4 regions of the Allohahella marinimesophila genome follow, and region 1 is predicted to be linked to each of the others. Evidence: predicted binding sites of a transcription regulator. Region 1 holds the regulator's gene; each other region holds the start of a gene.
The links. Region 1 encodes sigma-54, which starts transcription at its own class of promoters, with help from an activator protein. Its sites were predicted from a motif close to TGGCACNNNNNTTGCTNT; they were not measured.

Region 1 (7,982 bases):
AGCCAGGGCCGGTCGCTCATCGAAGCCAGCCGCATCACGGTCTATACGACTGGCGGCCGGGGTATCAGCAGACTGGACGCCGTAGGCACCCCTGCCCACCTGAAGCAATACAATGCTGAGGAAGATACAGAAACCAATGCCTACGCCAAGCGAATCGATTACCGCCGTGACCAGAATCAGGTGGCGCTTCGCGGTAGTGCCAGGCTAGAACAGGATTCGAGCATTTTTCAGGGGGAAGAGATTCTGTACGATACGGTCAGTCAGGTGGTGAATGCCAGGTCCTCTGATGACAAGGACAAGAAGCAGCGGGTCGAGATGGTTTATTTTCCCGAGACGCCTGATGACGAAGGTGAGACGCCAGAATCCGCCGGTCAGAATTAGGCGAGCGGCGGCATATGAAGAGACTCGCAGCAGACAACCTGTCCAAGGCTTACAAGAAGCGCCCGGTGGTAAAAGATGTATCACTCGAGGTCTTTTCGGGCGAGATCGTCGGATTACTGGGCCCGAATGGCGCAGGAAAAACCACCTGCTTTTACATGGTCGTCGGGCTGGTAGCGAGCGATAGCGGCATTGTCAGCATCGACAACCAGGACATTACCAGTCTGTCGATGCATGGTCGCGCCAGACGGGGCATCGGATACCTGCCCCAGGAGGCGTCAGTATTTCGCAAGCTGAGCGTAGAACATAATATCCTCGCGATACTGCAGACGCGGGGCGATCTGGATGCAAAGCAGCAACGCGCAAAATGTGAGGAGCTACTCAGGGAGTTCCATATTACCCATATTCGTGACAGTCTCGGGATGAGCCTGTCAGGTGGTGAGCGCCGCAGGGTCGAGATTGCCAGGGCCCTGGCCACCGAACCGGATTTCATTCTGCTCGATGAGCCGTTTGCCGGGGTCGATCCGATTTCAGTCAATGATATCAAGCAGATCGTACAGCATCTTCAGAAACGTAGTATCGGCGTACTCATCACCGATCATAACGTTCGGGAGACACTGGATATCTGTGAGAGAGCCTATATCGTCAGTGACGGCTACATCATCGCCAGTGGCACGCCCGACAGTATTCTGGCGAACCAGACAGTGAGAGACGTCTATTTGGGGGACCGATTCAAATTATGAGAATAAGTACTCTGCAGACATCCAGCCCACGGCCGGAATTCATAACGACAGTCGTTAGCGGCCAAGTTGTCAGAAGGCACCTGATCTAATGGTGATGAAGACCTCCCTCCAGCTCAAGATGGGTCAGCATCTGACGATGACCCCTCAGTTGCAACAGGCCATCAAACTCCTGCAGCTGTCCACACTTGACCTTCAACAGGAGATTCAGCAAGCGCTGGACTCCAACCCAATGCTGGAACTGGAGGAAGACGATCACGATCGTGGCCCGGAACGGCTTGAATCGGATAAAAGCGCTGAACGCGACTCCGAAATTCGTAGCGACGCCAGCGAAACCAGGGAAGCAACCGAGCGGCAGGATTCGCTGGACACCATTCCCGATGACTTGCCGGTCGATACCGCTTGGGAAGACGTTTACCAGAGCGGCACGAGCAGCAGCTCTGGTTCAGGATCGGGTGGCGACGACGATTATGATTTCGAGAGCCGTAACTCGCGCACCGAAAGTCTGCAGGACCACCTGCTCTGGCAGCTCAACCTCTGCCCCATGAGCGATACTGATCGTCTGATTGCGCACTCGATCGTCGACGCGGTCAACGATGACGGCTACCTGACCCAGACGCTAGCCGAAATCCACGAAGGCCTGGTCGACATGCAGCAGCGCATGGCTGATCGGGAAGAGCTCGAACTGGACGACAGTGAAGTTATCGAGCTCGACGAAGTCCAGGCAGTGCTCAAACGCATACAGCAGTTCGATCCGCCCGGTGTCGCTGCGAGGGATCTGCAGGAGTGCCTGCTGATCCAGCTTCTGCAGTTGCCGCCATCGACGCCCTGGTTGAATCAGGCCAAGCTGGTGATCAGTCATTACATCAACCTGCTGGGTTCGCGTGATTATGCCCAGCTGATGCGTCGCAGTCGTATCAAGGAGAGTGACCTCAAGGATGTCATGCGCCTTATCCAGTCGCTCAACCCGCGGCCTGGCGAAGGTGTGCAGACCACCGACACTGAGTATGTGGTGCCAGATGTGATCGTCAAGAAACTGAAAGATCGCTGGACTGTGGAACTCAATCCCGAAATTGCTCCGCGAATTCGGGTAAACTCGACCTATGCCGGCATGGTAAAGCGCGCTGATTCCAGCGCCGACAATACCTACCTCAAGGATCAACTTCAGGAAGCCAAGTGGTTTCTGAAGAGCCTGCAGAGCCGGAACGAGACGCTGCTGAAGGTCGCGACCCGGATCGTAGAGCATCAGCAGGGCTTTCTCGACTATGGTGAGGAAGCGATGAAGCCACTGGTGCTGCACGATATCGCTGAAGCGGTCGAGATGCATGAGTCGACCATTTCCCGCGTCACCACGCAGAAATACATGCACACGCCTCGGGGTGTTTTTGAATTAAAGTACTTTTTCTCGAGTCACGTCGGCACCGAAAGTGGTGGCGAGTGTTCGTCGACGGCCATCAGAGCCATCATCAAGAAGTTGGTGGCTGCCGAATCACTGAAGAAGCCGCTGAGCGATAGCAAGATTGCGTCTATTCTTGCAGATCAGGGCATCAATGTTGCACGCAGAACAATTGCGAAGTACCGGGAGGCCATGTCTATTCCTCCCTCAAATGAACGCAAACGGCTCATCTGAGCGTTTGCGAATTCTGACCTACCTATAGAGGCACAGTGTATGCAGTTGAACATTACCGGACAAAATATCGATTTGACCGATGCGCTCAAAAGCCATGTTGAAGCCAAATTCGATAAGCTTCAGCGCCACGTCGACTCGATTAGTAATGTACAGGTGACACTCGCAGTTGAAAAACAGCGCCAGATGGCGGAGGCTACGCTGCACATGAGCGGTAGCGACGTCCATGCGAACGCTGAGGACCTTGATATGTATTCTGCTATCGACCAGTTGGCAGACAAGCTCGACAGACAGGTCCTCAAGCAGAAGGAAAAACAGGTGGAGCGGAATCACGGCGTTAACGCCAGATAGCGGTCGGCCAGCCACAAAGACCCACGTATATTATGAAACTTTCGGAAATCCTGGCTCCGGCACTCACCCAGCATCGGGTGAGTGCCTCCAGCAAGAAAAAAGTCCTCGAATACATTGCTCACCTGGTTGCAGGGCATTACTCGTTTCTGAACGAAACTGCCCTGTTGGCCAATCTCAACAATAGGGAACGCCTGGGCAGTACAGGCATTGGCAAGGGTATTGCGATTCCACACTGTCGGCTCGAGAACTGTGACCGCGTCATCGGCGCATTCATCACGCTCGGCACACCGGTAGAATTCGATGCGATAGATAATGAACCCGTCGACCTGCTGTTCGTGCTGGTGGTCCCTCAGGAAGCCACTTCAGAGCATCTGGATCTTCTCGGTCAACTTGCGCAGAAGTTCAACGACGAGGCTTTCTGTGAAGAAGTCCGAGCCGCCGATAACAGTACACAGCTTTTCGAGCTCATTACTCGAGAGGGCACGCAAGCCGATTCGCAAGACTGAGGTGACTCCTTGAAACTGATTATCGTTAGCGGGCGCTCCGGCTCGGGCAAGAGTACAGCCTTGCACGTACTGGAAGACCTGAGTTTTTACTGCATCGATAATTTGCCGGTGGGGCTTCTCAAGCCTCTCGTGGAGGAGGCACTGAGCGAAGAAAACAAGCCGGCGCAGAATATCGCCGTCAGTATCGATGCCCGGAACCTGAATAAGGATTTTGCCAGTTTTCCCGAGATGTTTGCTGACCTGAAGTCAAAACAGGTCGAATGCGAAGTCATCTTTCTGGATGCTGATGACGAAACGCTCCTGCAGCGCTTTAACGCCACCCGCCGGAAGCATCCGCTCAGCACCAGAACGATTTCGCTCAAGGAGGCTATCAGCCACGAAACCCAGCTGCTCGATCCGATCAGTACCATGGCTAGCCTGTATATCAATACCAGCAACCTGTCTATCTACCAGCTCAGGGATCAGGTCAAACTCCGAGTCAGCGGCCATAGCACGCAGGAGCTTGCCCTGCTGTTCCAGAGCTTTGGCTACAAGCATGGCGTGCCATCAGACAGTGACTACGTCTTCGATGTTCGCTGCTTGCCGAACCCGTATTGGGATCCGGCACTGCGGCGGTTTCGGGGCACTGAGGATCCGGTCATCGAATTTCTGGACAATGCACCTGAAGTGCAGCAGATGAAGGAGGACATATCCCGTTTTCTGCAGCGCTGGTTGCCGGAATTCAAGAAAAGCAATCGAACCTATCTGACCATCAGCATCGGCTGTACCGGTGGGCAGCACCGATCTGTCTACCTGTGCGAGCAACTTGGCCGTGAGTTCAGAGATTTCTACGACAACGTGCAGATACGGCACAAGGAACTGGCTGGGTAACCAAGGCCGGGTACAGTCCTCCTTTGTACAATTTGCGTAAATCCCCAATTGCATAAGCTAGCAGCTTAACTACTCTTGTGAGCACAGATGCTGACCAGAACTGTTACCATAATCAATAAACTTGGCTTACATGCACGTGCGGCAGCAAAATTCGTCGCCACTGCGAATCGCCATACCAGCTCGGTGCGAGTCGGAAAAGGCGAACAGTGGGTTGATGGCAAAAGCATAATGGCTGTCATGATGCTCGCCGCCAGCAAAGGTACGACGCTCGAGCTCTGTATAGAAGGCGAAGATGAAACTGAGGCCATGGCTGAAATAGTAGCCCTCATCGAAGATTACTTTGGAGAGGGCGAATAGCTTTGCGATCGGTTTAGGTTCTGGCCAGTCAGCTTCATGATTCAACCGGTGCAAGGCGAACGTGCAGAACGCAAGCGAACAGTACGAAGATCATTCGTCGCGCAGTGTGACCAAGGCGAGATTCCGCTCGATCGTTGAAGGGCTGGACAGTGGCTCCCTGCATCAGGCGACCTACACGCTCAACAATGGTCTTGCCCCGGGCGACATTGCCCACCTCCTCGAATCGTCTCCGCCCAAGCAGCGTCTGATTCTCTGGGAACTGCTGGACGACGATCTCGAAGGTGAAGTCCTCTCCTACCTGAGTGACGATATCCGCTCCGAGTTCCTTCGGGACATGGATGCCGAGGCTGTCCTCTCAATCGCCGAAGATTTTGAAACCGACGACTTCGCCGATCTGCTGCAGCAGCTGCCAGAAGCCCTGATTGCAGAAGTCCTGGAATCGATGGACACCCAGGACCGGGTCCGTATCGAGGAAGTACTCGCCTTCCCCGAGGACTCTGCTGGCGGTCTGATGACCACTGACATGATCACGGTGCGGCCGGATATCAGTGTCGAAGTAGTTCTGCGCTATCTCCGCAAGCACAAGGCCATCCCTGCCTCTACGGATAATCTTCTCGTCGTGAACAGGCGGGATCAATTCGTTGGCGTCCTGCCGATATCCACGCTGCTGGTCTCAAACCTGAACGCCACAGTGAGAGAAATCATGCAGACGGATGTGGACCAGATACCGCCAACGATGTCGGAAAATGATGTCGCGAATCTGTTTGAGCGTCAGGATCTGATTTCCGCTCCGGTCGTAGCCGACAGCGGACGCTTGCTCGGTCGAATTACTATTGATGACGTGGTCGACGTCATCCGCGAACGGGCCAACCACGAAATCCTCAGCCGGGCGGGTCTCGACGAAGATGAGGATATGCTGGCGCCGTTTTTCAAAACGGCCAAGAGTCGTGCGGTCTGGCTAGGTATCAACCTGATTACTGCCTTTCTAGCCTCAGCAGTGATCGGCATGTTTGAAGGCACGATCGATAAGGTCGTTGCCCTCGCCGTGCTGATGCCGATCGTTGCGAGCATGGGCGGCATCGCTGGTTCACAAGCCCTGACCCTGGTCATCCGCGGCATGGCCACGGGCAAGGTGAGTCGAGGTAATATCAGCTGGCTAACGAACAGGGAGTTTCTGGTGGGGCTGTTCAACGGCTGTATCTGGGCCCTGGTAGTCGCCACTGCGGCCATCGTCTGGTTCGAGGATCTACAGCTAGGTGCAGTGATCGGCGCAGCACTCATTATCAACATGGCAGTGGCAGGACTGGCAGGCACGATCCTGCCAATGGTGCTGCAGTCAATGAAGATTGACCCTGCCCTGGCTGGTGGTGTCATTCTCACGACCATCACCGACGTGGTGGGCTTCCTGTCCTTCCTGGGTTTGGCGACCATCGTCTACGGTTTCTGAACGACTCTTCAGCTGACGCGGTGGGCATCCATCCTGATATCCGCCTGTCTCAGTCCGACCATGGTAATTTCACCCCGGTATCGCTCCAGACCCGTGGAGGAGAATTCGAAACCATACACACGCTGCAGACCGAAACCGAGGCTGCCGTGCCGCCTGAGCTTGATGCTGCGAAAGGCAATGCTCTGATCCAGAAGTTGAAGATCCAGCTGCTCACAGCGCTGCCTGACCAGGGCCAGGGCGCGCTCACGGATTCGCAGTCCCTGCCACCAGATGCCAACGGCAGAGAGCGTGAGGGTAATCCAGAAAATGTCGATTAATGCCAGCGTCATGGGCGACCTTCGTCAGCTCCTCGTATCAATTGTTCAGGCAGGGATCTCTGCCCCACCTTTCAACAAGACAGGACAATAGCGAACTATGCCACAGCTTTCAGTTCGACACTCAGGCGTAAAGCTCGTTTCTGTTCTCCTGCTCTGTCTTTCACTGTCGGGTTGCTTCAGCTTCGCGTTCTGGTTCGAGCGCATGGACACGCTGGTGATGTGGCGGCTCGACGACATGCTCGACCTTACCGACAGTCAGAAAGAAGAAGTCGAGCCTGTGATAGTCGAGCTACGGGAATGGCTCCGGCAAGATGGCTTCCCGGATCTGATCCCGAGGCTGGAAAACATCGAACAGCTCTGGGCTGCTGGCGAATCTGAGGCCGCTCTGGCGACGTTCGAGCAGGAAGCCAGCACAATCATCGACCGCTTCCTCGAAGCCAGCTGGCCGGCTGTGAAGCCGCTCCTGATCAGGATCACGCCGGCAAATGCCGAGGCCTACAGGGAGTACAGCGAAGAAAAGATGGCTGACTGGTTCGACGAGTCGGAGACGCTGGAGGCAAAAGTGGAAGACCGGGTGGAACGCTTCGAGGACTGGTTCGGTGACCTGGACCGGCGTCAGGTCCAGCTCGTTCGCCAACGGACCGAACTGTTGGACAATGAGCTGCAAATTCGAATGCAGAACAGCCGCCACCGGCGAGAGCGTTTCCTTCAGCTGGCGCTGGATGAGGATCTTGCCGCACTCGAAACGATGTTCAAGCACCCCTCGAACTTTCAGACGCCTGCCTATGTTCAGTGGCGTGCGCAGGAAAGGGATCAGATTGTGAGTTCCCTGCATGCGCTGTTCCCCACGCTCGATAGTGGTCAACGCAAGCATGCCGGCGAACGGCTCGAAGACTGGATCGATCGCCTGCAGGAGGTTCTCGACTGAAAAAGCAGGTATAATCTTCGGTCCTGATGACATCGCGAACTGAGATCATGACCAAGGAAAAATACCAGCACGACCCCGACAGCGAAGTTGATGCCGCTGAGCAGGACATGCTGAGCGACGATGTCGAAACCGTCAGCAAGTCCGAGATGAAGCGTCACATGCATGCCTTGCAGGCACTTGGCGAGCGCCTGGCGGCCATGCCGGATCTGTGGCCGGAACTCGAATTGCCTGATCGCCTACTGAAGGCGCTGGAAGATTTCAATGCGATTCCATCCCGAGAGGCCAAGCGCCGTCATCTGCAGTTCATCGGCAAACAGATGCGGAACATTGATTACGATGCCGTACTGGCTGCCATAGAATTGCGCGATAGTGGTTCGGACTATCAGAAGAATCTGCATCACGAAGCTGAAAAGTGGCGGGAGCGGCTACTCATCGCTGGCCGTAGATCTGAAGAGCAGCAA
Region 2 (7,982 bases), on a different contig from region 1:
CAGAAACGAGCGAGACGCCGATACGCTCATTGCGCAGGAAATCAGCGCAACCACTACGATCAGGATTCCTGAGGAAATGAGCGATGCCGACCGCTTGTTTATCGAGGTGATCAACGAAGTGCTCGAGGATGAAGAGGCGCTTTATTGAGGTGACGTCCGTCACATTCCGTTACTTCAACTTACGAAGTAAGGCCTTGAAATCGTGAACTTTTACACAGAAAGACAAAAGCGTCACTGATTTTTGCCCTGGTGCCCAGTAAGCTTTCGCCCATTGTTGCGTGTCCGCGCGGCTTCTGGAGATCCTGGGACTCATGATGCTTTATTTAAGATTCGTTCAACTAGCCGCAGTCTGTCTGGCTGCAGCCATGGGTCAGGCTGGTGCGGAAGCTCTGGCAGCTGCACCCCTGAACGCCGTATTGCTATTGGCTGCTTTGCCGCTGGTGCTGTTTGCTCTCGCCATGTTTGGGCAGCTTGGCAAGAACGCTGATCTTGCTGCCACGCTGTTCGGCATCATCGCTGCCGTCGTTGTGCTGCCCAGTCTCATCATGCCGGTGCTGTGGAGTTCAGAAGCTTCTGGTCTTGCAGATCCTATGGGTATGCTGGCGCCGCTGCTGGTGGTACAGACCTTCCTCATCGTTTCAGCAGCCGCCATGGCACATCGTGCGTCGACGAAGCTTGTAGCGCTCGCGCGCTGATCACCTCGCCGGCTATCGGGTCGGCAAGCCTGCTATCAGTCGGCAGTCGCCTTGATCACCAGGAGCGGCTGCAAACCCATAGCGCCATCCGGCGAATCGAGAAGTTCAATATGCACTCTGCTGCCAGACAGCAGTGTCAGTTCGGTACGCGTCTTTTCGCCAGGCAACAGTACGCTGGCCATACTCAGCAATCGCCTCCCCATCATCGACCCCACCAGTGACCGGCCAGGCAGTTCACTGAGGGCTCCGTGAATCAACAATTCCCCTGCGCCTGATGTCTGTTCTGCCGCCTTGATGAACAATCTGGTCGACTCGTTCGTTCCAGCTTGCAAGGTACACCCCTGCAACTCGCTCCAGCTCCGCTTCAGGCGCCAGCCGGGCATTGTCGAGTCCAATAGCTGACCGGGTAGACCAAAACTCTGTAGCCAGGGACGGGGGGTATCAGGCACAGTGCCGGCGCCCAGTTCATGGTAAGCCAGCGCTGCCTTTCCGGCTGGAAACTGCGCAGGCAAACAAAGCGTAAGTACCTGCAGCCGGCCCTTTTCGAGATACTGCAACAGCGTTCGCAGAATGAGAGCTGCCTGCTGTTTCGTCTCGTCAGTCGCCGCCTCGATTTCGTCAGCTTCGTGAGCAAGGAAGAAAAAATGGTATTCAGTGACTGATGGCGTCATGCTATCTGGACTTCATGCCTGCGGGCCTGAAGCTTCCCCCGTGAATTAATGACTGGTAATGGAACAAACAATGACATATTGCGTCGCCATCGCGGTAGACAAAGGTCTCGTCTTCGCGTCCGATTCGCGCACCAATGCCGGTGTTGATCATATCAGCGTCTACCCGAAAATGAACACGTTCGAGATTCCTGGACGTGCCTACTTCGTGCTGTGTTCGGCGGGAAACCTGGCGACCACACAGGCCGTGGTCAAGGCGATTCAGCGCGATCTGGACCATGAGGTCTCCGAGTCTCTGGCCACCTGTCGTGACATGAGTGACGCGGCGCGTTATATCGGTACGCTGAGTGTCCGTCACCGCCTGTATTATCAGAAGGAGCTCGAGCAGAAGGCGACTTTCGATGCCAGCTTTCTGCTGGGCGGGCAGGTGCGCGGTGAGTCACCTGACCTCATGATGATCTATCCTGAGGGTAACTACATCACGTACTCACCCTATAGCCCCTACATGCAGTTGGGCGAAACGAAGTACGGCAAACCCATTCTCGACCGGGTCATCAAGTGTGCAACCTCGCTGGAAGATGCCGCCAAGTGCGCGCTCGTCTCGCTTGATTCCACCATGCGCAGTAATCTCAGCGTCGCGCCACCGATAGACCTGTTGATACTCGAAAAGGACGCTTTCGAGCCGGCTCATCGCTGGCAGCTGAAGCTCAATTCCCCCTATTATGCCTCGTTGCGGAAGCGCTGGGGGGAAGGGCTGCTCGACCTCTTCAACAATCTGCCAGCATTCGACTGGGAAAAGGAATGACAGTCATGCGGCGTTTGCGAACGGGAGCGATATAGGTTTTGAATGAAAGGATACCTGGTCCGCGCCTGCCAGAGCTGAAAGGCCAGCAGCAAAGTCAACAGATGCTCGACCTTCAGGCCTCGGCGTACGCTGGCACGGCTGATGGTTACGACGAGATGGTGGCCGCCGATGGCAGCGTTCGTCCGCACTGGTCGAATCTGGCCAGTCTGCTCACGAAGAATTCGGCCGAGCAGTGGCGAGCGCTGCGACGGGAATCCGAGCGGCGTCTGAGAGACCAGGGCGTCTATTACAACGTCTATACCGATCCGGCGGGTGCTGGTCGAACCTGGCGTCTCGATCCATTGCCAATGATCATCGCGCCGAATGAGTGGGATGTGCTGCAGCCCGCCATACAGCAACGAGCCCGCCTGTTCTCCCATATCCTGCTGGACCTGCAGGGGGAGTCACGCTGTCTTCGCAATGGCCTGCTGCCGCCGGAGCTCGTCTACCTGCATTCCGGTTATTATCCGGCTCTGTTTGGCGGCGCGGCGCAGGCCATGACCCTGTTTGCCTCTGACCTGGCGCGTGGCCCTGATGGCAACTGGTGGGTCGTCAGCGATCGGACCCAGGGGCCTTCGGGTATTGGCTACGTCATGGAGGCCCGGCAGGTCAGTAACCGGGTCATGCGGCCGGAAGTACGTGATATTCAGCCGGCCAGCCTGCTGCCATTCCTGCGCAAGGTGAAAGCGCATCTGGCCGCGCTGGCCCCTCGCAAGACTGAAGATCCTGTCATCGTGCTCATGTCCTCGGGCGTGGGCAACGAAGTGTATTTCGAACATGCGTATCTGGCCAATCACCTGGGTATCACCCTGGCCGAGGGTGGCGACCTCACGGTTCGGGATGGCAACGTCTTTCTGAAGACAGTGGATGGCCTCAAGCAGGTTGACGTCATCATTCGGCGGGTCGACGATTCCTTCTCTGACCCGCTTTATTGCCGTGGAGACTCGGTGCTTGGCGTTGCTGGACTCGTTCAGGCGCAGAAGCTTGGTCGCATTGGCCTGGCCAATCCCATCGGTTCAGCCATTCTCGAGTCGCCGGGTATTCTGCCTTTTCTACCGCGACTCGCGCGCTATTTCCTGAATGAATCCCTGAAAATCAACAATGTGGCTACCTGGTGGTGTGGGCAGCCTGCGGAGCGCCAGCATGTCTGCAGCCGCATCGACGATATGGTCATCAAGCATATCGACAGGGGCAATACCCCTATATTCGGCGGCGCGCTCACGAAAGCCGAACAGGCTTTGCTTATCGGGCGCATCAAGGCCCAACCCTGGCAATATGTCGGTCAGCAGCGGCTTGCCTTTTCGACGGTGCCGACCTTCAATGGCGACGAGCTGATTCCGCGCCATCTGGTGACGAGGCTCTTCACCGTGGGCAATGGCGCGGAGTACGACGTCATGCCTGGTGGCTTGACCCGAGTCTCTGGCGCATCGTCGCAGCCCTTCGTCTCAAGTCAGAAGGGCGGTCTCAGCAAGGATACCTGGGTCATCAGTGAGCAGACCGAGCCTACCGCTGCGCTGATGGCGGAACAGAGCTATCGGCATGAGCAGGCTGAACGTGGGCGCAACAGCCCGCCAGTCCCACTCACCAGCCGGGCTGCTGAAAACATCTACTGGATGGCGCGATATCTCGAACGGTCGCAAACCATTCTTCGGCTCATGAGCAGCTACAGCGAGCTCTATGACCGCCGCTACGAAGAGGATGTGCAAGTTGAAGCCAGGCTGTTGAATACGCTGGCCATCTGCATCTACCAGCATCTGAGCTTTTCGATGGTAGCCTTCGAAAACGAGAGCAAGGCCCGGCTGAGCAAGCCACTCACGGTCGAAAAGCTCGCGCGATGGGTCTATGCAGAAACCGTCAACGGTAGCATCACGAACAACCTGCGATCAGTCATTCGCAGTGGCTATGAGGTGAGGGATCTTTTCTCCGGCGACGGCTGGCGCAGTATCGAGAACCTGGAGCAGACGCTCAAGACGATCGCCAAGCGCTTTAGCGCCGCCGAAGAGGGGTATGGTCTCGATCGCAGCGATATTGACGATATGCAGCGCACGCTGTCCAACACGTCTTTTGCAGTCACTGGCGCCACGGGGGACAGCCTGCCGCTGGATCAGGGTGGACTGTGGCTCAAGCTTGGCCGCGATCTCGAGCGCGCTCATTGCCTGACCTTCCTCGTGGCAAGGTTCATCGGTCAATATCAGATCGAGGGTGAGCATCGTCAGCTTGAAGAGCTGCTGCGCGGCAATGATGCCTACGGCAGTTATCGTCGACGCATGGGGACGCTCATTGAATCTTCCGCTGTGTTCTATCACCTGCTGCTGGACCCTAGAAATCCTCGATCGCTCTACGCCATCATCGACGGTATGGAGCCGCTGACACAGTCGCTCGATGCCAGAAGAAGCAATGCCGCCAGTGGGCAGGATCAACTGGGTGACGCCCTCTTTGCGGCACTCGCCCAGCTCCGGCTGGCGCCCCAGGCGGTCTGGTCCGATCTCCGACATCAGCGCCTGAACGTCGTTGATGTGGTCTTCAGAACGAAGCAGAATCTCAACTTGATCGGGCAGGAAATCGATCAGCGCTTCTTTGCCCAGGTCAAACAGACTTCAAGACGTTAGGCGAGCCAATGACAGTTCCACAGATTTCAGTCAGACACGACACCACCTACGCCTACTTTGCGCCGGCCTCGCTGTCTTATTACCGGGCCTGTCTGCAGCCGCTGAGCCAGGTGCGCTGCAATCATTTCATGCAGAAGCTGGAAAGCTTCACCCTGCATGTCGATCCGGCGCCCCGGCTGACCCTGCGTGAACGCGACGTCTTCGCAAACGTGCAGGCCTACTTCGAAATAGATCAGCCACACGACAGATTGCTGGTGCGTTCTGAGGCAAAGATGTCGCAGACGCCCATCGGCGCGGTGCCACTTGCTGAAACGCCTGAGCTTTTGAAGCCATGGGAATCCCTGCTGCTTCCCGAACTTCGGGCCACGCTGCCAACGAGCGGCTTCATCGCCTGTATCTATCCCAGCCAGCGCGTGCCTGATGCCGCCGATGCTGCTGATATCGTTGAATTCGCCAGGGAAAGTTTCACGCCTGCCCGCTCTATCATTGAAGCGCTGATGGACTTTACCCATCGTATACACGAAGCATTCAGCTACGAAGGCGGCAGTACCCACGTCGATACGCCTGTCACCGAGGCCTGGTCGAACAAGAAAGGCGTGTGTCAGGATTTCAGTCATTTTGGACTGACCGGATTGCGCGGGCTTGGCCTGCTCACTGCCTACGTCAGCGGCTACATGCTGACGGAAGCTCCGGAGGGTGAGGAAAAGCTGGTTGGCTCCGACGCCTCGCATGCCTGGATCGCGCTTTGGGTGCCTGGGTTCGGCTGGTTGCACGCCGATCCCACCAACGATTGCCTGGTTGATGATCGCTATATCGTGACGGCCATTGGCAGAGACTACAGCGACATACCGCCACTGCAAGGTGTGAGTTATGGCGCCGACAGTCAGCCGCCCGTGGTTGGCGTAACGGTATCTAGGGACGGTCTGACCTGATTAGTGAATTGAGGTATTCCGGCCGATCTGGCATGGTTGATGAACTGAATTCCGAATGAAGAACAACAGAGGCAGCAAGCGGTCTCACAAAATTGAGCGGTTTAAGGAAGCTAAACGCTATGGGCATAGACTGGAAGAAGTACACTTATCCTGATTTGTACGACGAACTCATCGATGCGAACGGCAAGCCACGCACCATCGCTGAGCCGCTCGCCAGACAGCTTGCCAACATGGACCCGGAAGACCTTATTCGGCTGAAGCAGACTGCCGAGCTGGCCATCAAGGAGATGGGGGTGAGTTTCACCGTCTATGATGCCGAGGGTGGCTCAATAGACAGGCAGTGGCCCTTCGATATTCTCCCGAGAATCATGGGGAGTCGTGAGTGGACGGTGGTCGACAAGGGCCTGAAGCAGCGTGCCAAGGCCTTGAACATGTTCATCGACGATCTGTACCACGATCAGCGCATCATCAAGGACAAGGTCTTTCCCAAGGAAGTCATCGCCAAGTCGAAGAACTTCAGGAAACAGTGCATAGGCATGAATCCGGCTCACGGCATCTGGGCGCATATCTGCGGTTCGGATCTCGTGCGGCATTCCGACGGTAACATCTATGTGCTCGAAGACAACCTTCGTGTGCCTTCCGGTGTGTCCTACATGCTGGAAAACCGCCAGGTCATGAAACGGGTATTCGCCGATCTATTCAGTGAGTATTCGATTCTGCCGGTTGATGACTATCCATCGCAGCTCTTCGATACACTCGCAGCGCTCTCGCCTCGGCCTGCTGCATATCCTCAGGTGGTCGTCATGACGCCTGGCATATACAACTCAGCCTATTTCGAACACTCCTACCTTGCGCAGCAGATGGGTTGTGAACTCGTGCAGGGCAGTGACCTGATCGTCGACGATGACGACTGCGTCTACATGAAGACCATCGATGGCCTCGAGCGTGTGGATGTCATCTACCGACGGGTAGACGATCTGTTCCTCGACCCCGAGGTCTTCGACAAGACCTCAATGCTCGGAGTCCCTGGCCTCATGAGAGCCTGGTTGGCGGGAAATGTAGCGCTGGCCAATGCGCCCGGTGCAGGCGTCGCCGATGACAAGGTCGTCTATGCCTTTGTCCCGGACATGATCAAATACTACCTGTCTGAAGAGCCGATTCTGCCGAATGTTCCCACCTATCTCTGCATGCGTGATGATGAATGCAAGTACGTGCTGGAGAACCTCGAGAAGCTGGTAGTCAAGCCAGCGAATGAGTCTGGTGGTTATGGATTGCTCGTAGGCCCACAGTCTACGAAGAAAGAGCGCGAAGCCTTTGCCAAACTGATCAAGGCAGATCCGAGAAACTTCATCGCCCAGCCCACCCTTAACCTGAGCACCATTCCCACGCTGTTCGACGGCAAGCCCGAGCCACGCCATGTCGACATGCGGCCGTTCATCCTGTCCAGTGATCAGATTCACGTCACGACTGGCGGATTGACCCGTGTAGCCCTGACCAAGGGCTCCCTGGTGGTGAACTCATCGCAGGGCGGTGGCAGCAAGGATACCTGGATCATTGATGAGGAGAGCATCTGATGTTATCGAGAGTCGCAAGCAATATTTACTGGATGGCACGCTATCTCGAACGAGCAGAAGGTGTCGCCAGGCTCATCAATGTCAATTCGAATCTGTTGCTGGATTTGCCGAAGGGCATTTCGCCGAAGTGGGGACAGCTGGTGTCGATCACCGGCGCCGACGAGCTGTATTCGCAGGAGGCCGATGATAGCGATCGTGATGGTCGTCAAGCCTTGAAGATACTCATCACCGACGAAAAATCGCCAGTCTCGCTGGTGACATCCATCGTCAATGCGCGGGAAAACGCACGTACTGTTCGCGATGTCATGCCCCGTGAAGTCTGGGAAGCGATCAATAGCCTGTTCATCTTTGCAAAGGACGGCTCTGCGCAGGCCCTGGGCAAGCGCGGGCGTTATCAGTTCCTGTCGGATGTCATCGAACAGTGCCAGACCATATCAGGTATCCTGGCAGGCACAATGAATCGTGATGCCGGCTATATGTTCCTTGAAATGGGTCGCCTGATCGAACGGGCCGACATGACGAGTCGCATCATCGACACCCGGTCGGCCAATCTGCTGCCGAACGACCACGAGATGGATGAAGAGTCGCCAGCGTTGCTAGAGGCTGTAAAGCGCCGGACTTACGACAGTCTGCAGTGGATGAGTGTACTGAAATCGCTGA
Region 3 (7,982 bases), on a different contig from region 1:
TGCTACGGCACACTATGCATCATCGATGCTAAAACCAGGACGCTGGAAGAGAGCAAACGATCGCAGCTGATTCAACTCGGTGACCTTGCAGTCCACCTCATGAATACGCGACGGAATCAGCTCGTAGCCGAGGCCGATGCTGCAATGGTTGATACGCTGCTCGAGCATATGCCGAATGCAGTAGTTGCCTGCGATGCAAATGGCAAATTGAACCGGTTTAATCGGCTGGCCCGCCAGTGGCATGGCATCGACCCGCTGGAGGTTCCACCCGAGGAGTGGGCCGAGCACTTCGATCTGTATGAACCAGATGAATCCACTCTGCTACCCACGGAAAAAATCCCTCTCTTGAGAGCCTTCAGGGGCGATGCCGTGGATGGCAGCGAAATCGTCATCAAACCAAGAAACGAAAGACCGAGACATGTTCAATGCCACGGGCGCTCAACGTATGCCGCCGATGGAACTCATGTGGGGGCTGTGGTCGTCATGCAGGATTTTGGCGCTCTCAAGGAAGCCGTCGCGCAAAGCGCCAGAACCAGTGCACACCTGAAAGCCATAGTCGATGCTTCGACTGATACCTCAATCATTGCAACCGACAAGAGTGGATTGATTACCCTCTTCAATACAGGCGCGAGCCGTCTACTTGGCTACAGTGCCGAAGAGCTGATCGGCATTGAGACGCCGGTATGTTTTCATCTGGCGAGCGAAATTGAGGCTCGCGGAGAAGAGCTTTCCGCCAGAGCGGGCAGATGCATCGACGGCTTCGATGTGTTTGTCTTTGAGGCGCTTGAAAGTTCTTGCGAGAGCTCTAACTGGACCTATGTTCGAAAAGACGGCGCTCATCGGCAGATTCATCTATCGATCAACGCTTTACAGGATGGCCGCGGAGAGGTTACCGGCTATCTGGCGGTGGCCGTGGATCAGACTGAACAGCTGGCTGCGCAGCGCGAAGCCCGGCTGCAGGCGGAGCGATTCGCTGGCGCCTTCGACACTGCCGCTATAGGCATGGCGCTGGTCTCATTGGAAGGCAGGTGGACTGCTGTGAACGATTCTCTATGCCAGATGCTTGGCTACTGTAGAGAAGAGTTGCTTGCGACCGACTTCCAGACGATCACTCACCCTGAGGATCTCGATAGTGATCTTCATCTGCTGGATCAACTGCTGGCGGGGGAGATTCGCAGCTATAGACTGATCAAACGCTACTGGCACAAGGACGGCTCGGTTATCTGGGCTGAACTATCCGTCGCCCTGGTACGGGATGAAGAGGGCGCGCCACTGCACTTCGTATCGCAGATACGGGATGTGACCACGGAGAAGCAGGCAAATTTTGCACTGCAGGCTAGCGAGACGCGCTTGCGGGGGCTGTTCCAGCTGTCGCCGATCGGCATTGCGCTGAATGATGCCGAGACCGGCGACTTTCTCGACGCCAATCAGGCGCTGCTGCAGCAGACCGGTTACGACCATTCGGAGTTTATTCGCCTCAGCTACTGGGATGTTACACCGAAAGAATACGAGGCCAAAGAGCAGGTCGCCCTTCGCGAGCTCAAGACCCTCGGCCGCTACAACCTGTTCGAAAAAGAATACTACCGAAAGGATGGGAGCCGCTACCCGGTTCGGCTACAGGGTATGATGATCAAGGGTATTGATGGGCGAGACGTGATCTGGTCGCTGGTTGAGGATATCAGTGAGCTGCAGCGAGTGGAGCGTATGAAGGCAGATTTTGTATCCACAGTCAGCCATGAGCTTCGCACGCCGCTCACGAGTATCTCAGGTGCCTTGCAGTTGTTGAGCCATGGCATCGCCGGTCCAGTACCGGACAGCATGCAGGAGATGCTGGAGATTGCTGCCAAAAACAGCCAGCGACTGGTGTTGTTGGTGAACGATCTCCTCGACATCGACAAACTAGCTGCCGGCAAGATGCAGCTTCAACTCGCTGGAGTCGATCTGTGCGCTCTGCTTGAGGAAACCGTGCAAAGCATGAAAGCCTTCGCCCTGCCGATGCAGGTCGAGATCGCACTTGGCGGCGACCTGGAGGGGCAGGTGTACGCCGACCGGGCGCGCCTGATTCAGGTACTACACAATCTGCTCTCCAATGCCTGTAAGGCCTCGCCCGCCGGCAGTCTGGTAGAGCTGATATGTGAGCGTACAGCTGATGATGCTGTCATTATCGAAGTTATCGATCGCGGCCGCGGCATCCCAGCAGCCTTTCGTCCGCGAATCTTCCAGAAGTTCGCGCAGGGAGACGAGAGGGACTCCCGAGCTTATAGCGGCACGGGCCTTGGCCTTGCTATCAGTCAGCAATTAATCTCGCACATGGGCGGCGTCATCGGTTTTGAATCCATGGAGGGTCATGGCAGCCGGTTCTGGATCAGGTTGCCCAATCACAGCTCAGGCTCGGCAAGATTCCGTCCCAACGGACCGCCGCGTGTTCTTCACGTCGAAGACGATGCGGATCTTGGTGCGGTCATTCGCACACAACTGCGCGGGATTGCGGAGGTCGAACAGGCGCTAACACTACAGCAGGCCAATTATCGGCTGCGCGAGAAACACTTTGATCTGGTCCTGCTGGATCTCAAGCTTCCGGACGGCTCAGGCGAGAGTCTGTGGGAGGTGTTCCATCAGGCTCAGCCTGACATCCCGGTGGTGGTGCTTTCAGGCCACGAGGTCCCGAGGGCGCTTGCAGGCAGGGTCAGTGCTGTCATCACAAAGAACCAGGAGGCTGGTGATCAACTGACGGAAACAGTACGTCGATTGATAGGCGGAATAGGAGCGGCAGAATGAAGCCACTGAAAAAGGTGCTCCACGTTGAGGACGACCCTTCGATTAGAACGATAGCCAGGCTGGCGATTGAGGTAGTAGGCGGACTGACGCTCTTGAGTTGTGAAGACGGCAGATCCGCCCTGGTGCAGGTAGAAGAGTTTTCGCCAGATCTTATTCTTCTCGACGTCATGCTACCGGATATGGATGGGCCGGCCATACTGAAGGCCTTGCAGGCGCAAATGGATCTTGCTCAGACTCCTGTGCTGTTCATGACCGCCAAGGTTCACAAAACAGAGCTCAATCGCTTTCAAGCGCTGGGGGCATTCGGTGTGATTCCAAAACCCTTCGATCCGATGACTCTGGCGCAGACCCTGCGCGAACATCATAAGCGATTTCATTCCGGCTGCTGAGGCGATCAGAAATAGAAATGGGCCTGTATGACACAGACCCATCGAAGCAGAACTCAGTACTGACTAATTACTTGAAGCGGCGCAACCCAAAACCCAGCAAGCCCAGTACTACCAGCCCAAGACTCGCAGGGGTAGGCACTGATGCGATCACACTCACATCGTCGATGAAGTTTCCGACGGTGCCAGTCTCGGGGAAGATCGAGGTAAACCTGAGTGTGGAAAAGTCCGATATCGCGAGGAAGCCGCCGTCGTAGATGCTCCAGCCGTTCGTCGTGTGGTCATCCAGAGTCAGGCTAAGGCCTGCGACATCGACGGCGAAACTTTCCTTGTTTGACTGCCGTGCGCGATACGCGAAGCTCAGGTCATACCATTTGCCTACAGTAGTGCTGAAACTCTGGAAGATGCTGAAAGCACCGCCGCTGGATGGATGAGCATTCAGTTCGGCGTGCTGGGCACCCTCGAAAGCCACGACACCGTTGTAGCTATCCCAGATTTCGATATTGCTGCCTTCCCATCCGGCGACATTGCTGGAGGCGAAATATTTCCAGGTGCCTGCTTTGACGTCCGGCTGCTCGAAACCTCCGTTCTGGATGAGATTTGCGCTTGCCGGAGCAGCTATGAAAACACTGACGCTTAATACACTGATAGTGGTGAGTCGACTGAACAGAGACATCTGAGACTTCCTTCTGAACATGGAGATACGCTATTCATCGTTTATAAGCAATATTTAGGCCATTATAAAAAAACTATAAATCCCAGTCTATTACTGCAAATAGAAACGCGGTTTACAGTAGGAGTGCATATTAGATCGACACTTGTGGCTGCCATATTGTGGTCTCGATGCGGAGTTCCAGACCGGATGTCAAAACTAGTCAGCGAGACATGGCGACGACTCCGATTGAAGATTTTTGACCATTGCCTTGAGGGAGTCCGTACAAAATTCGAGATCGCGCTGCGGTTTCGCTGATGTGACTGCTTGCCTGGCGCCTCATTCACTCCGACAGGACCATTTACCCATGGGCACTCAATCTTCACCTCCCGCTGGCTATTCAGACCTCAGTGCTGTTTTCATCAACACGACCTTAAAGCCTTCCCCGCAAACATCTCACACGGAGACGCTGATGCAGGCGTCGCAGGCATTGATGGAAGCGCAGGGCGTCAAGGTAACATCGATTCGAGCAGTGGACCATTTACTGGCGCCTGGTGTTCAGCCCGATATGACTGAAAATGGCTTCGATAACGATGAATGGCCGGACCTGTACGCAAGCGTGAAGGCTGCAGATATTCTTATCCTCGGTACACCTATCTGGCTCGGTGAGCGGTCATCAATATGCTCTCGTGTTATCGAACGGCTTTATGCCCATTCAGGTGATTTGAATGACTATGGACAATATATCTTCTACGGAAAGGTCGGCGGCTGCCTGGTTACTGGCAATGAAGATGGCATCAAGCACGTCTCGATGGGCATCCTGTATAGCTTACAACATATTGGTTACACGATACCGCCTCAGGCAGATGCTGGCTGGATTGGTGAGGCGGGCCCTGGACTGAGCTACGGGGACTCGCGAGAAGACGGCTCACGGGCTGGCTTTGACAATGACTTCACACAGCAAAAAACCGCATTCATGACCTGGAACATCCTGCACGTGGCGCGAATGCTGCGTGATGCGGGCGGAATACCTGCGCACGGTAATCAGCCTCGAGCCTGGAAAGACGGGCACCGCTTTGGCTATCCAGGCCCAGACAAGCGCTGACGCGGCGCACGGTTCAAGGCGCCGAGCTTACCGCAGTCTCGACATTGTCCGGATCAAGTAACTTATCATCCGAATGCTCCTCCTTGGCCCACACCTGCATCTCTGGGCTTTCGGCGTCTCCACGGATAGTACTGAATGCAACATCAGCTGCGTCGCGACCGGTGCCGATGCGGACGAACCCACCCACAGGGGCGAGCCGCGTGGCGTCGAACAGGAACCAGCGACCGTCCAGGTAGGCTTCGAAAAAACCGTGAAAGTCTGGTGGGTTCAGGTTTACGGCATATCCGGCTACGTACCGGGCTGGGATGCCCAGCGCTCTGCACAGGCTAATGCTGACATGCGCGAAGTCGCGGCACACGCCTTGTTTGAGTTCGAGCACATCGCAGGCCGTCGTTGTGGGTCCAGTACTGCCAGCGGTATAGGACAGCTCTTCGTAGACCCAGTTGCAGATGGCCGTCACCCGCGAGTAGTCCGGCACCAGCGAACCAAACTGCTTCGTCGCAAATTCCAGAAGCTTATCGGATTCGCAATATCGGCTTGGGTTGAGATAGGGAAGAATATCGGCCGGCAACTGTTCGTAAGGCGTCTCGCTTACATCTGTCGCCTGCGCCTCTTCGACGTTGAGGTTGACGGTTGCGTTGTAGCTGACAGTCAGGTCGCACGGTGATACGGACAGCCGAACCAGTCGATTTCCAAGGGGACTGACAGCGCATTCTTCGATCTTGAAGAATGGTTCGACCTCGAACAATTCTTCAACAATTTGCTGATGTTCGTTTCGCGCTACCGAGATGTTGAACAGGAAGGTCGTAGGGGCATGGACCTGGTAAACAATCCGGCTACCGACTTTGATCTGATTCATGAGTTAGGCCTATAGGTTTGGGGCTGGAGAGAGGTCGAGAGGGTTCTCGAGAGACGCATGACCCATGCTAAGCTGAATCGTCGCTGCTTTACCAGACACCTTCCATCACCTTCCAGAATCAAACACCGACCACTCGAGAGACTTTGAAAGCGCTTCGAGCGCTCGCGTACCGAGCAGGGAGTTGCCTTGCTTGTTCAATCCGGGTGACCAGACTGCGATGGACGCCTTGCCAGGTAGAATGGCCAGAATACCGCCGCCAACGCCGCTTTTGGCAGGAATGCCGACCCGATAGGCGAACTCGCCAGAACCGTTGTAGTGGCCGCAGGTCATCATGAGCGCATTGATGCTGCGCACATTGTCTCTCGACACCAGGCTTGGCGAATGGCTGAAGCCTGCGAGAAAGCGACCAAAATGCGCTAATTGCTCACAGGTCATTTCGATAGCGCAGTGGTGGAAGTAGACGCCCAGCGTCCGCTCGCAGGGGTGTTCCAGATTCTTGAAGCTGGCGAGAAAATGGGCAAGTGCCCAGTTCTTGTGGCCGGTGATGGTCTCCGATGCGGCGACAGCCGGATCGATGAGGATGTCATCATCGGACGCAGCCTGGCGAACGAAGCGCAGCATTTCACCCAGGGTCTCAGCTGGCGTCGAACCAGCAAGAATCATATCTGTCGTGACGAGCGCGCCCGCATTGACGAACGGATTGGGCGGGATGCCTTTACGGAGCTCGAGCTCCTGCACCGAATTGAACTCATGGGTCGATGGCTCTCGACCAACCCTGCGCCACAGGCCGTCACCATAGCGGCCAAGCGCAATAGCCAATGTAAAGACCTTGGATACACTCTGAACAGAAAAACGGGCCGTAGCATCGCCAGCGCTGAACTGTTGCCCGTCGGCAAGGCAGACCGAAATGCCGAAGCGATCCGGACTGACCTTGGCCAACTCGGGTATGTAGTTCGCAACCGCGCCTTTGTCATTGCAGCCTGCCATGTCTGCGCAAATGTCCAGCAAGGTCTGGTGCAAGTCTGTTTTACTCATGTGGTCCTAGCATCTGACTGATCGCAAATGAAATTCGACCTGTCAGAGTATGGCAGCAGGATGAAGATATCTCGACCGATCCATGTGGGCTACTCCACCCAATTACTCGTAACCGCCTACTGTGGTTGTTCTTCAACTAGATCAATATTCCTCGCACCCCATAACAACAACGGTTAAGGACGGATTGATGGCAGACGCAAAATCCCCCAAATCAACGCTACTCATGCCGGTCTTTTTACCCGCCGTGATCATTATTCTGCTGCTGGTGATCGGCACCGTCAGCGCTCCAGAGCTGGCGGGCGAGGCATTTGCAGACACCCTGGCATACATTACCCAGACCTTCGGCTGGTTCTACATGCTTGCCGTCGCTTTTTTTCTCGTGTTCATTGTCATCATCGCGCTGTCCTCCTGGGGCAACATCAAGCTCGGGCCAGACCATGCAGAGCCGCAATATAGCTTTCCAGCCTGGTTCGCGATGCTGTTCTCGGCGGGCTACGGTATCGCGCTGCTCTTTTTCGGTGTGGCAGAACCGGTGCTCCATTATGCGAGTCCACCTGCGGGGGCAGGGGAGACGGTCGATGCAGCGAAACAGGCGATGCAGATTGCCTTCTTCCACTGGGGTTTCCATATCTGGGCCATCTACGGCCTGGTGGGACTGGTGCTGGCGTATTTCGCCTTCAGACACGGCCTACCGCTATCCATCCGCTCAGCGCTCTATCCGCTGATCGGCGACCGCATATATGGCCCAGTCGGTCATGCAGTGGACGTGTTCGCTATTCTCGGTACCATGTTCGGTATTGCTACCACGCTTGGCCTGTCGGTGGCGCAGATCAACGCAGGTCTGAACTATTTATGGCCAGTCATTCCGGTGGATGTGACCGTTCAGATTATCGCCATAGCGATCATTACCGGACTCGCAATTTTCTCGGTAGTGGCTGGACTGGACAAAGGTGTGAAGCGACTGTCCATCCTCAACATGGGCCTGGCTGTGCTGCTGATGACCTTCGTGTTCTTCGCAGGGCCAACTATTCATATCCTCGAAAGTTTTCTGCAGAACACAGGCAGCTACCTGAACAATATCATCGAGCGCACCTTCAATCTGCAGGCCTACACACGCAGTGACTGGATTGGCAACTGGACCCTGTTCATCTTTGGCTGGACTATAGC
Region 4 (7,982 bases), on a different contig from region 1:
CGAAACAGTTTCAGGTGCAGGACGTCGTGCGGCTGACCTTCCTCGATGAGGCCAGCGGCGAGACCCAGAATCTTTCGGTCAGCGCAGTGCGCATCATCGATGGCGCCTTTGGCGGCCTTTTCGTCGATACCGAGCCCAGGGTCATCCAGGCCTTGCTGTCGCGATACTCTGCCGAGAGTAAAAGCGGTGCGCAGCAACAGGCTGAAGACGGCGATCGTCAGGCCAGTAGCCAGCTCGTTCTCAAGCAGCTGGAGCGCATCCTGCTGGCCCACGTCGAAGCAGCTGCTGATCAGTTCAGTGCAGCACTCTCGCCTGAGCTCGATCGGCAGATGAGTCAGGCTGCGAGCGACAATCTTCGCGGGCAGTTCATCGATGCGGCCACGGTTCTGAGACAGCGTGGTACCCAGTTACAGAAAAATTTCATTCGTCACGTGGTGCAGGGCGTTCGGCAACAACCCTCAGAATCAGCCTCACAGCCTGCGGGCAATGAGCTGGCGCTCGTGAATAAGGATGAATTCGAAGACTGGTTGACTTTGAAGGTCATGGTTACCAAGGCTGAAACGCAGTATCGCCGGGCGCTGCTCGAGCTCAAGATGCGGCTGGACGCCAGTGCGGTGTTCAGAACGGGTAACGAGGCAGCCGGAACCGCCGGTTACAACCCCCTGGGCCCTGCGCTGATCTGCTTCTCGTTTCATGACGCCCTGCACGAACTGAAGCTGCCCATTGCCGTGGATCGTGCCGTACTCAAGGTGTTTGAGGCCACAGTCGTCAAGGGGCTCGAGCCCCTGTATGACCAGTTGAACGAATTGCTTATTCGGCAGGGTGTTCTACCAAAGCTCGATTTGCGAAAGTATCTCGCTCGGGAAGACAAATCCGTGGAGGAAGAGCTCGCATCCAAGCGGGCCATGGAAGCTGCCAAAGCCGACCACGACAAGGCCGAGGCGGCTCAGGCTTCCGGTGCCGCCGCAAGAAAAGCCCTGAAAACAGCTTCTACCAGTACCCCGCGTGCCACGCAGCTCAAGGTGAGAACAGGACGCCTGCAATCGTCGCTGCCCTCTACTGCTCATGGCCCACTGGACAAATCGAAAATGGCAGCGGCCATGGCCAGGAGCGATGAAACCGGCGCTACGCTGCAAATGCACCTGCAGGATGCGGAGGCTAGCTTCGGCGTTATTCAGGAGCTGCTCGGTGTGCTCAACCGAGGCAAGCTGGTCCGTGCGGGCGAGCAGACAATTCAGCGCCGACGATCCTCTGATCGTCTACAGCCTGATGAACCCGCCGAGACGGTTCCGGAGGCACAGTCTCGGCCGCCTTTCCGCGATGCCGAAGTCTTCCGCAAGCTTTCCGCGCAGCAGATCGCTCCGGATGCCACGCATGAAGTCATTCCGACCCTGCGAGAGCGGCTCAAGGTCGATCTCGGCGATGGCGCACCTGAAAAATCTCTGACGCCCGAGCAGGACAATGCGCTCGACGTGGTCGATCGCTTCTTCATGAGTTTGCTGAAGAACAACAAGATCGAACCACGGGCCAAACGGCAGCTGCGTAGTCTGGAGGTGCCGATTCTCAGACAGTACATGAGACAGCCTGATTTCTTTGTGCAGAAGGAGAATCCTGCGCGGCAGGTAATCAACCGTATCGCCCAGCTCGGCGTGAAGGGCAACCGTGCACCAGCTCATCAGATCCATCAGATTGACCAGTTGGTAGTTCGGATACAGAACGAACATGAGACCGACCAGTCCGTTTTTGCTGAAACGCTCAAGGATCTCGATGAATTGCTCGCCAAGCAGCGCAATCTCTACCGACGAAATGTCGAGCGTGTCATGGCCGCAGCGGAAGGACAGGAGAAAGTCACCTCTTCCAAACAGCGGGTCATGGAGGAAATAGAGAGCAGGCTGGCCGGGCGCAGGGTGCCCAAGGCGGTTATTTCACTATTGAACAATGGCTGGAAGGATCTGCTTTCGCTGGTCTACATCCGCCATGATGACCAGAGTGAAGAGTGGGGCCGTTATCTGGGGGTTATCGACTCACTGCTCGAGTTCGGTGAGAAAGGTGATGATGCGGCCATAGACATGCCTGCGCTCGTGAAGACGATTCAGGATGGCCTCAACACGATTTCATCCCAGCATATGCCAGCCACCAGCATACGGGCTGAGCTGAAAGCTTTCCTGACTGGCGGCGGCGAGAGAGCGCAGTTCGTATCGGTGCCTGAATCCACGGAGGCTGTGGCCGGGAGCAAGGCCGCAGAAGAAGTGCCCAACCGGAGTTTGCAACGTTGGATGCAGCGCATTCAGAAACTCAGGATTGGCGACTGGATTCGGCTGACCAGAGAGGGTGAGATTACCGAGCAGGTTCGCATAGCCTGGATTGGCCACAATTCATCGCGTTATGTGTTCGTCAACCAGATGGGCTCGAAGGTGATCGACCTCGATCCAGTCACCCTGGCAGCCTATCTTCAGCAGGGCATCTGCGCCATTGAAGCCGAGGGGGAACAGCCTGCGGTGAACGAGAGTCTCGCCAATATGGTGAAGGATCTCTACGAGCAGCTCAGTCATGTGGTCGCCACAGACGAGCTCACCGGTCTCATACAGCGCAAGGAGTTCGAGCGGCAGGCCCAGGTCTTCTGCCAGAGCCTGCAGAAGTCGTTCAACCCTGGCCTGATTCTCATCTCCACCCGACAGTTTTATCAGATTAATGAACAGGTCGGTATAGCCGGGGGTGACAAGGCGCTCAAGGATATTGTCCGTATCTGCCGAAACCTGCTACCAGAACAGAGTCTGCTGGCACGTTACTCGGGGGACGAGTTTATCGTAGCCGTAGCCCAGGATGCGGGTGAGCAGGCCAACCGGCTGCTCACGGCGCTGCAGAGCTACCGGCTCTCCTGGGAGGGCGATATGCTGCCCCTGCGCTTCGTCGTGAGTTGCCTGCCCCTGCAGCCAGGTCTGCTCGACCTCAGCGATCATCTGCGTGAAAGCGAAGACCTTGTCCGCAAGGCCAAGAGCAGTGCGGCGCAGCTTCCGGTGCAGCTCTCGCCACGTTATGCCACGGCTACCGAAACCGGCCCGCGTCTCAAGGGATCGCCGGTCGACCTCAGCAAGCTCAATATTCAGCTGCGCTGTCAGAAAATCATTCCGCTTCAGGCCGGCACCCAACTGCCTGGCATTGTCGAGGTGCTGATCAGTGTGCTGTCGCCCAAAGGCGTCGTGATACCGGCAGCCGAATTCGTGCAGGCCGCCGAGCAGTCGGACAGTATTCGCGAAATCGATCGCTGGGTCGTGGGCAACATGTTGACCTGGATGGCGGAGAACGGTGGGCTCATCGAAGAAATGGGCAGCGTGCTCATCAACCTCTCCGGTCATTCGCTGAATGACGAGAGTCTGCTGGAGTTCATCTTCGAACAGCTCACCGCTTTTGAGTGCCCGCTTGAAAAGATCTGCTTCGAAATTACCGAGGCCTCTGCCATCAGTCGGCTCAACGATGTTGCAGACTTCATCACCGAGCTGAAGGAGTATGGCTGCCGGTTCTGTCTGGGCCACTTTGGGGTGGGCGCCAGCGCCTATGAAGCACTCAAGGTATTACCGGTCGACTTCATCAAGATCGATGGCACCTTCATCAGGGATCTGCCCAAGGATCTCTACGATCAGATGATGCTGAAATCGATGGTGGACATGGCACACTATCATGGCAGCGAAGTCATAGCGCCCTTCGTCGAGGACAAGACGACGCTGGATCTACTGCGAGACAGGCACGTGGACTATGCCCAAGGCTTCTTCATCGAGCGACCCAAGGCACTGCCCAAGTTCCGCTAGCGCGCGGCCAGCTAGCCCTGGGAGGGTTTAGTCATCCCAGTTCTCGCTGCCGCCGCTGTCATCCACCGAAGCCATATCCAGCTCCTTCATCTTCCTGGTCAGGGTATTGCGACCCCAGCCGAGAAGAATGGCTGCATCTTTCTTGCGACCACCAGACTGCCGCAGCGCCGATTCGATCATGACCCGTTCGAATATCGGCATCGCCACATCGAGCAGGCCTTCCTTTCGCGTGAGCAGCTGTTTCTCGGACCACAGGCGAAGCGATTCCGGCCAGTCGATGGTCGTTGTCTTGTTCGGCGTCTCATTCTGTAGCTCCGGCGGAAGATCCCCGAGATGGATGGTCCGGCCAGAGGCCATGACGGTCAGCCAGCGACAGGTATTCTGTAGCTGACGCACATTCCCCGGCCAGGGCAACTGACAGAGCAGAGCCTCGGTTTCCGGCGCAAGCAGCTTGTTCTCGGTGCCCAGTTCAGCGGCTGCCTGCTCGAGAAAGTGAGCAGCGAGTCGGGGGATATCTTCCCGCCGCTCACGCAGCGCTGGCAAATGAATTCGGATAACGTTCAGGCGGTGAAAGAGATCCTCCCTGAAGGCACCGGATTCCACCAGCTTTTCAAGATTCTGATGGGTTGCTGCAACGATCCTGACATCCGCCTTGACTGGCGTAGTGGCGCCTATTCGGTAGAATTCGCCATCGGCCAGCACCCTCAGCAAACGCGTCTGTGTATCGGCCGGCATATCACCTATTTCGTCGAGAAAGAGGGTTCCACCACTGGCCTGTTCGAAGCGACCAATCCGCTGACCACCGGCGCCGGTAAAAGCGCCTTTTTCATGGCCGAACAGTTCCGACTCGATGAGGTCCTTCGGAATGGCAGCCATGTTGAGCGCAATGAAGGCATGACCCGCGCGCGGGCTATGTTCGTGCAGGGCCTTCGCGACGAGTTCCTTGCCGGTGCCCGATTCGCCGTTGATCAAAACGGTGATATTGCTGTGCGACAGTCGTCCAATTGCCCGGAAAACTTCCTGCATGGCCGGCGCCTCACCAATGATTGGCGGGCTCTTCTGCTTCTGCTGCTCACTGGGTTGACCAATTTTATTCTGGTTGCCGGTCGCATGCGCCAGCGCCCGTTTGATGATGACAATGGCCTCGTCGAGGTCGAAAGGCTTCGGCAGATAATCGAAGGCACCTTTCTGATAACTGCTCACTGCGCTGTCCAGGTCAGAATGCGCGGTCATGATGATGACCGGTATGCCTGGATGTTGTTCCTGCAGCCGCTGCAGCAGCTCCAGCCCATCAATACCCGGCATTCGCACATCGCTGATGATAGCCAGTGGCTGTTCCCGCTGCAGCCGCGAAAGAATGGAGTCTCCCGACTCAAACGATTCAAAGGCGATGCCTTCCTGCTCCATCGCTTTTTCAAGGACCCAGCGGATAGAGCGGTCGTCATCGATAATCCAGACGGGCGACGGCTCGGTCATAGTGCATTCTCCAGAGGTAGGTAGACGATAAATGAGGTGCGTCCGGGTTCACTTTCACACTCGACGATGCCGGAGTGCTGGCCGATGATGCCCTGGGTGATGGACAGGCCGAGGCCGGTGCCGCTGGCACTGCCGCTGACCATTGGATAAAAGATATTCTTCAGCAGTTCAGGTGGTACGCCGGCTCCGTTGTCGATCACTTCGGCCTTGAGTACCAGCCGATGAAGTTTTCCTGAGAGCGTGAACTGGCGCACCGCTCGGGTTTTGAATCGAATCGCGGGCCGGAAGCCAGGCGCTGTCCCTGGCTGAGTCAATGCCTGAACCGCGTTTCTGGCGATGTTGAGGAAACCCTGTATCAGCTGCTCCTTGTCGCCGGTGAACTCCGGTATGCTTGGATCGTAGTCTCTGCGAATGCTGATATCCGATCCGCATTCCACTTCGATGAGGCTGATGATGCGCTCGAGCACTTCGTGGATATTCACCTCGCTGAGGTGAAGCGCTTTGTTCGGTCCCAGCATGCGGTCTACAAGATTTTTCAGGCGATCGGCTTCGGAAATAATGATGTTGGTATACTCAGACCATCCACCACCGGATGTTGGAACCGACAGCCTTGTGGTTTGCTGGGTGTCCTGACTGGAATCGAGCGCCTTGCCAAGCAACTGCGCGGCACCACGGATGCCACCGAGAGGATTCTTGATTTCGTGAGCCAGGTTGCGGATGAGTACACGGGCAGCCTGATGCTCTGATTGCAGCTCCTCTTCCAGCGAAATCCGCCTGACATGGTCCTTGGCCTGCATCTCGAGCAAGCGAAAGGCTTCGCCTGCGGGCCCGCCAACTTCGGCTGGTGCACTGGATATCGTGTAATCGACGATGATGCTGTTGCCACTGAGTAGAACGAAGCGAACAGTGCTTTGTCCAAAACTTTGCTCGGTCGACAATCCGTTCTCAAGTGCGCTCAAGCCACCCGGCTCGGATTGAATGCAGTCGGTATAATGCGAGCCGAGCATACGGCTCGCGCTACTATCGAGCAGAATTTCCGCAGCGGAATTGACGAAGACGACCTTGCCTCGATGATCGAGCAGAAGTACAGCGGTAGCCAGGTTTTCCAGAAGCCTGGCCAATACGGAGTCGGTCAGCGCGGTTTTTGGGTGCATACGGTGTCACGGATTCTCTGGCAGCTAAGATAGTGCCATGAAGCAATAAACGGTCCATGTTCATGTATTGCCTCAACGCTTGCACCAGATATGGTCGTCAAAAGGCCTCAGAGCTACTGTGGTGCGGATTCGGGGTGCTCAGTCCACAATAGTGCAGGCTCACCTTTACAGCGCTCGCCTGCTGTAGAGGCGCTCAGGGTGCACTGCTTTGGTGCGTTCGGCCGCAGTCGCTCAAGGTGGTGTCAGTACTGAGGGCCGATGCAGGGTAAAGGTTACCGGTTCTGCGCTCTGAATAACGCTGTCACCTTCCACCACATCGACGCTGATGGTGTGGGTGCCTCGGTCCACAGTATTCATCTGAATGGCGGGTCCCTTTGTCAGGGGCAGGGCCTCGCCATCGAGTTTCACAAGCAGAAAATGCTCGCTCTGAAGGTCGGGCGTGATGTCCATGATCACATTGAAGTCGCCGCTGCCAGAGTTGAACGCGCTCTCGTCTTCCGGATAGGCGATGCGCAGGGTTTCGTAGGCTGGACCTTCTTCGCCGGACTCAACTGCCTCCTGCCTTTCGCCAATGATGGCGGTGACCTCTTCAGGCTTCGGGAGTGTAATCGTGGCTGTTTCCTTGAGCTCGACACGCTCGGCGCCCTTACGGGGCTGATCGGTAAACTCGACATTACCTTCGGAGTCGGTGAATCGATACACTTCCGCCTGGGCGCTGCCAATCACGAGTGGCGCCACAAGGGCGCCCATGAACAGGACCAGGTGGCCTATACGACCAATCGACGCTCTCGTGCCTGCTACCCGCCCACAGCAGCTATTCCGGACGCTTGTCTGTTTCTGCATTCTCATACCCGTCTCTGAGCCTCTGAATGTGCAGCTTCCAGTATAGTGCAAGCAGGTCTGAAAACCTGCAGCCATGTTGCAGAAACGAAAAAGGCCCGCTAATGCGGGCCTTCTGATGTGCTCCAGGCGTTTAGAGCGAGTAGTACATCTGGAACTCGACCGGGTGAGTCGTCATGTTCAGACGCTCGACTTCAGCGCGCTTCAGCGCGATGTAGCCATCCAGCATGTCCTGTGAGAACACGTCGCCCTTCAGGAGGAATTCCTTGTCAGCGATCAGCGCATCCAGTGCCTGCTCGAGCGAGCTGCACACTGTTGGGATTTCGGCAGCTTCTTCTGGCGGCAGGTCGTACAGATCCTTGTCGGCAGGGTCGCCTGGGTGGATCTTGTTCTGAATGCCGTCGAGACCAGCCATCATCATGGCCGCAAAACCAAGGTAAGGGTTCTGCATTGGATCAGGGAAACGCGCTTCCATACGACGTGCCTTGGCGCTGTTGACCCATGGAATCCGGATGGACGCCGAGCGGTTACGGGCAGAGTACGCGAGCATGACTGGTGCTTCGAAACCTGGCACCAGACGCTTGTAGCTGTTGGTTGACGGGTTGGTGAAGGCGTTCAGTGCGCGAGCGTGCTTGATGATACCGCCGATGTAGAACAGCGCTGTTTCTGACAGGCCTGCGTAGGCGTCGCCAGCGAAGATGTTCTT

Region 2: ABD735_RS15410 (circularly permuted type 2 ATP-grasp protein) is a predicted target of sigma-54. The motif match lies at 5,777-5,794, and genes of this name have one in related genera.
Region 3: ABD735_RS06895 (DUF642 domain-containing protein) is a predicted target of sigma-54. The motif match lies at 3,885-3,902, and genes of this name have one in related genera.
Region 4: glnL (nitrogen regulation protein NR(II)) is a predicted target of sigma-54. The motif match lies at 6,457-6,474, and genes of this name have one in related genera.

What each region holds. Positions count from the first base shown of each region.
Region 1 covers NZ_BAABBO010000016.1:52,353-60,334, reverse strand. Annotated here, with positions in the region: gene lptA (lipopolysaccharide transport periplasmic protein LptA) at 1-381, shown strand, start outside; gene lptB (LPS export ABC transporter ATP-binding protein) at 396-1,121, shown strand; gene ABD735_RS16380 (RNA polymerase factor sigma-54) at 1,216-2,748, shown strand; gene hpf (ribosome hibernation-promoting factor, HPF/YfiA family) at 2,788-3,096, shown strand; gene ptsN (PTS IIA-like nitrogen regulatory protein PtsN) at 3,129-3,602, shown strand; gene rapZ (RNase adapter RapZ) at 3,612-4,472, shown strand; gene ABD735_RS16360 (HPr family phosphocarrier protein) at 4,560-4,829, shown strand; gene mgtE (magnesium transporter) at 4,891-6,276, shown strand; gene ABD735_RS16350 (DUF3301 domain-containing protein) at 6,285-6,605, opposite strand; gene ABD735_RS16345 (DUF6279 family lipoprotein) at 6,691-7,521, shown strand; gene yjgA (ribosome biogenesis factor YjgA) at 7,569-7,982, shown strand, end outside.
Region 2 covers NZ_BAABBO010000014.1:81,898-89,879, reverse strand. Annotated here, with positions in the region: gene ABD735_RS15440 (hypothetical protein) at 1-148, shown strand, start outside; gene ABD735_RS15435 (hypothetical protein) at 312-695, shown strand; gene ABD735_RS15430 (hypothetical protein) at 731-1,366, opposite strand; gene ABD735_RS15425 (proteasome-type protease) at 1,437-2,168, shown strand; gene ABD735_RS15420 (circularly permuted type 2 ATP-grasp protein) at 2,207-4,816, shown strand; gene ABD735_RS15415 (transglutaminase family protein) at 4,825-5,748, shown strand; gene ABD735_RS15410 (circularly permuted type 2 ATP-grasp protein) at 5,868-7,322, shown strand; gene ABD735_RS15405 (alpha-E domain-containing protein) at 7,322-7,982, shown strand, end outside.
Region 3 covers NZ_BAABBO010000007.1:269,337-277,318, forward strand. Annotated here, with positions in the region: gene ABD735_RS06885 (PAS domain S-box protein) at 1-2,778, shown strand, start outside; gene ABD735_RS06890 (response regulator) at 2,775-3,167, shown strand; gene ABD735_RS06895 (DUF642 domain-containing protein) at 3,235-3,840, opposite strand; gene ABD735_RS06900 (flavodoxin family protein) at 4,184-4,921, shown strand; gene ABD735_RS06905 (transglutaminase-like domain-containing protein) at 4,935-5,780, opposite strand; gene ABD735_RS06910 (glutaminase) at 5,886-6,815, opposite strand; gene ABD735_RS06915 (BCCT family transporter) at 7,003-7,982, shown strand, end outside.
Region 4 covers NZ_BAABBO010000011.1:128,012-135,993, forward strand. Annotated here, with positions in the region: gene ABD735_RS12815 (DUF1631 family protein) at 1-3,806, shown strand, start outside; gene ntrC (nitrogen regulation protein NR(I)) at 3,834-5,282, opposite strand; gene glnL (nitrogen regulation protein NR(II)) at 5,279-6,436, opposite strand; gene ABD735_RS12830 (DUF4124 domain-containing protein) at 6,668-7,279, opposite strand; gene glnA (glutamate--ammonia ligase) at 7,410-7,982, opposite strand, start outside.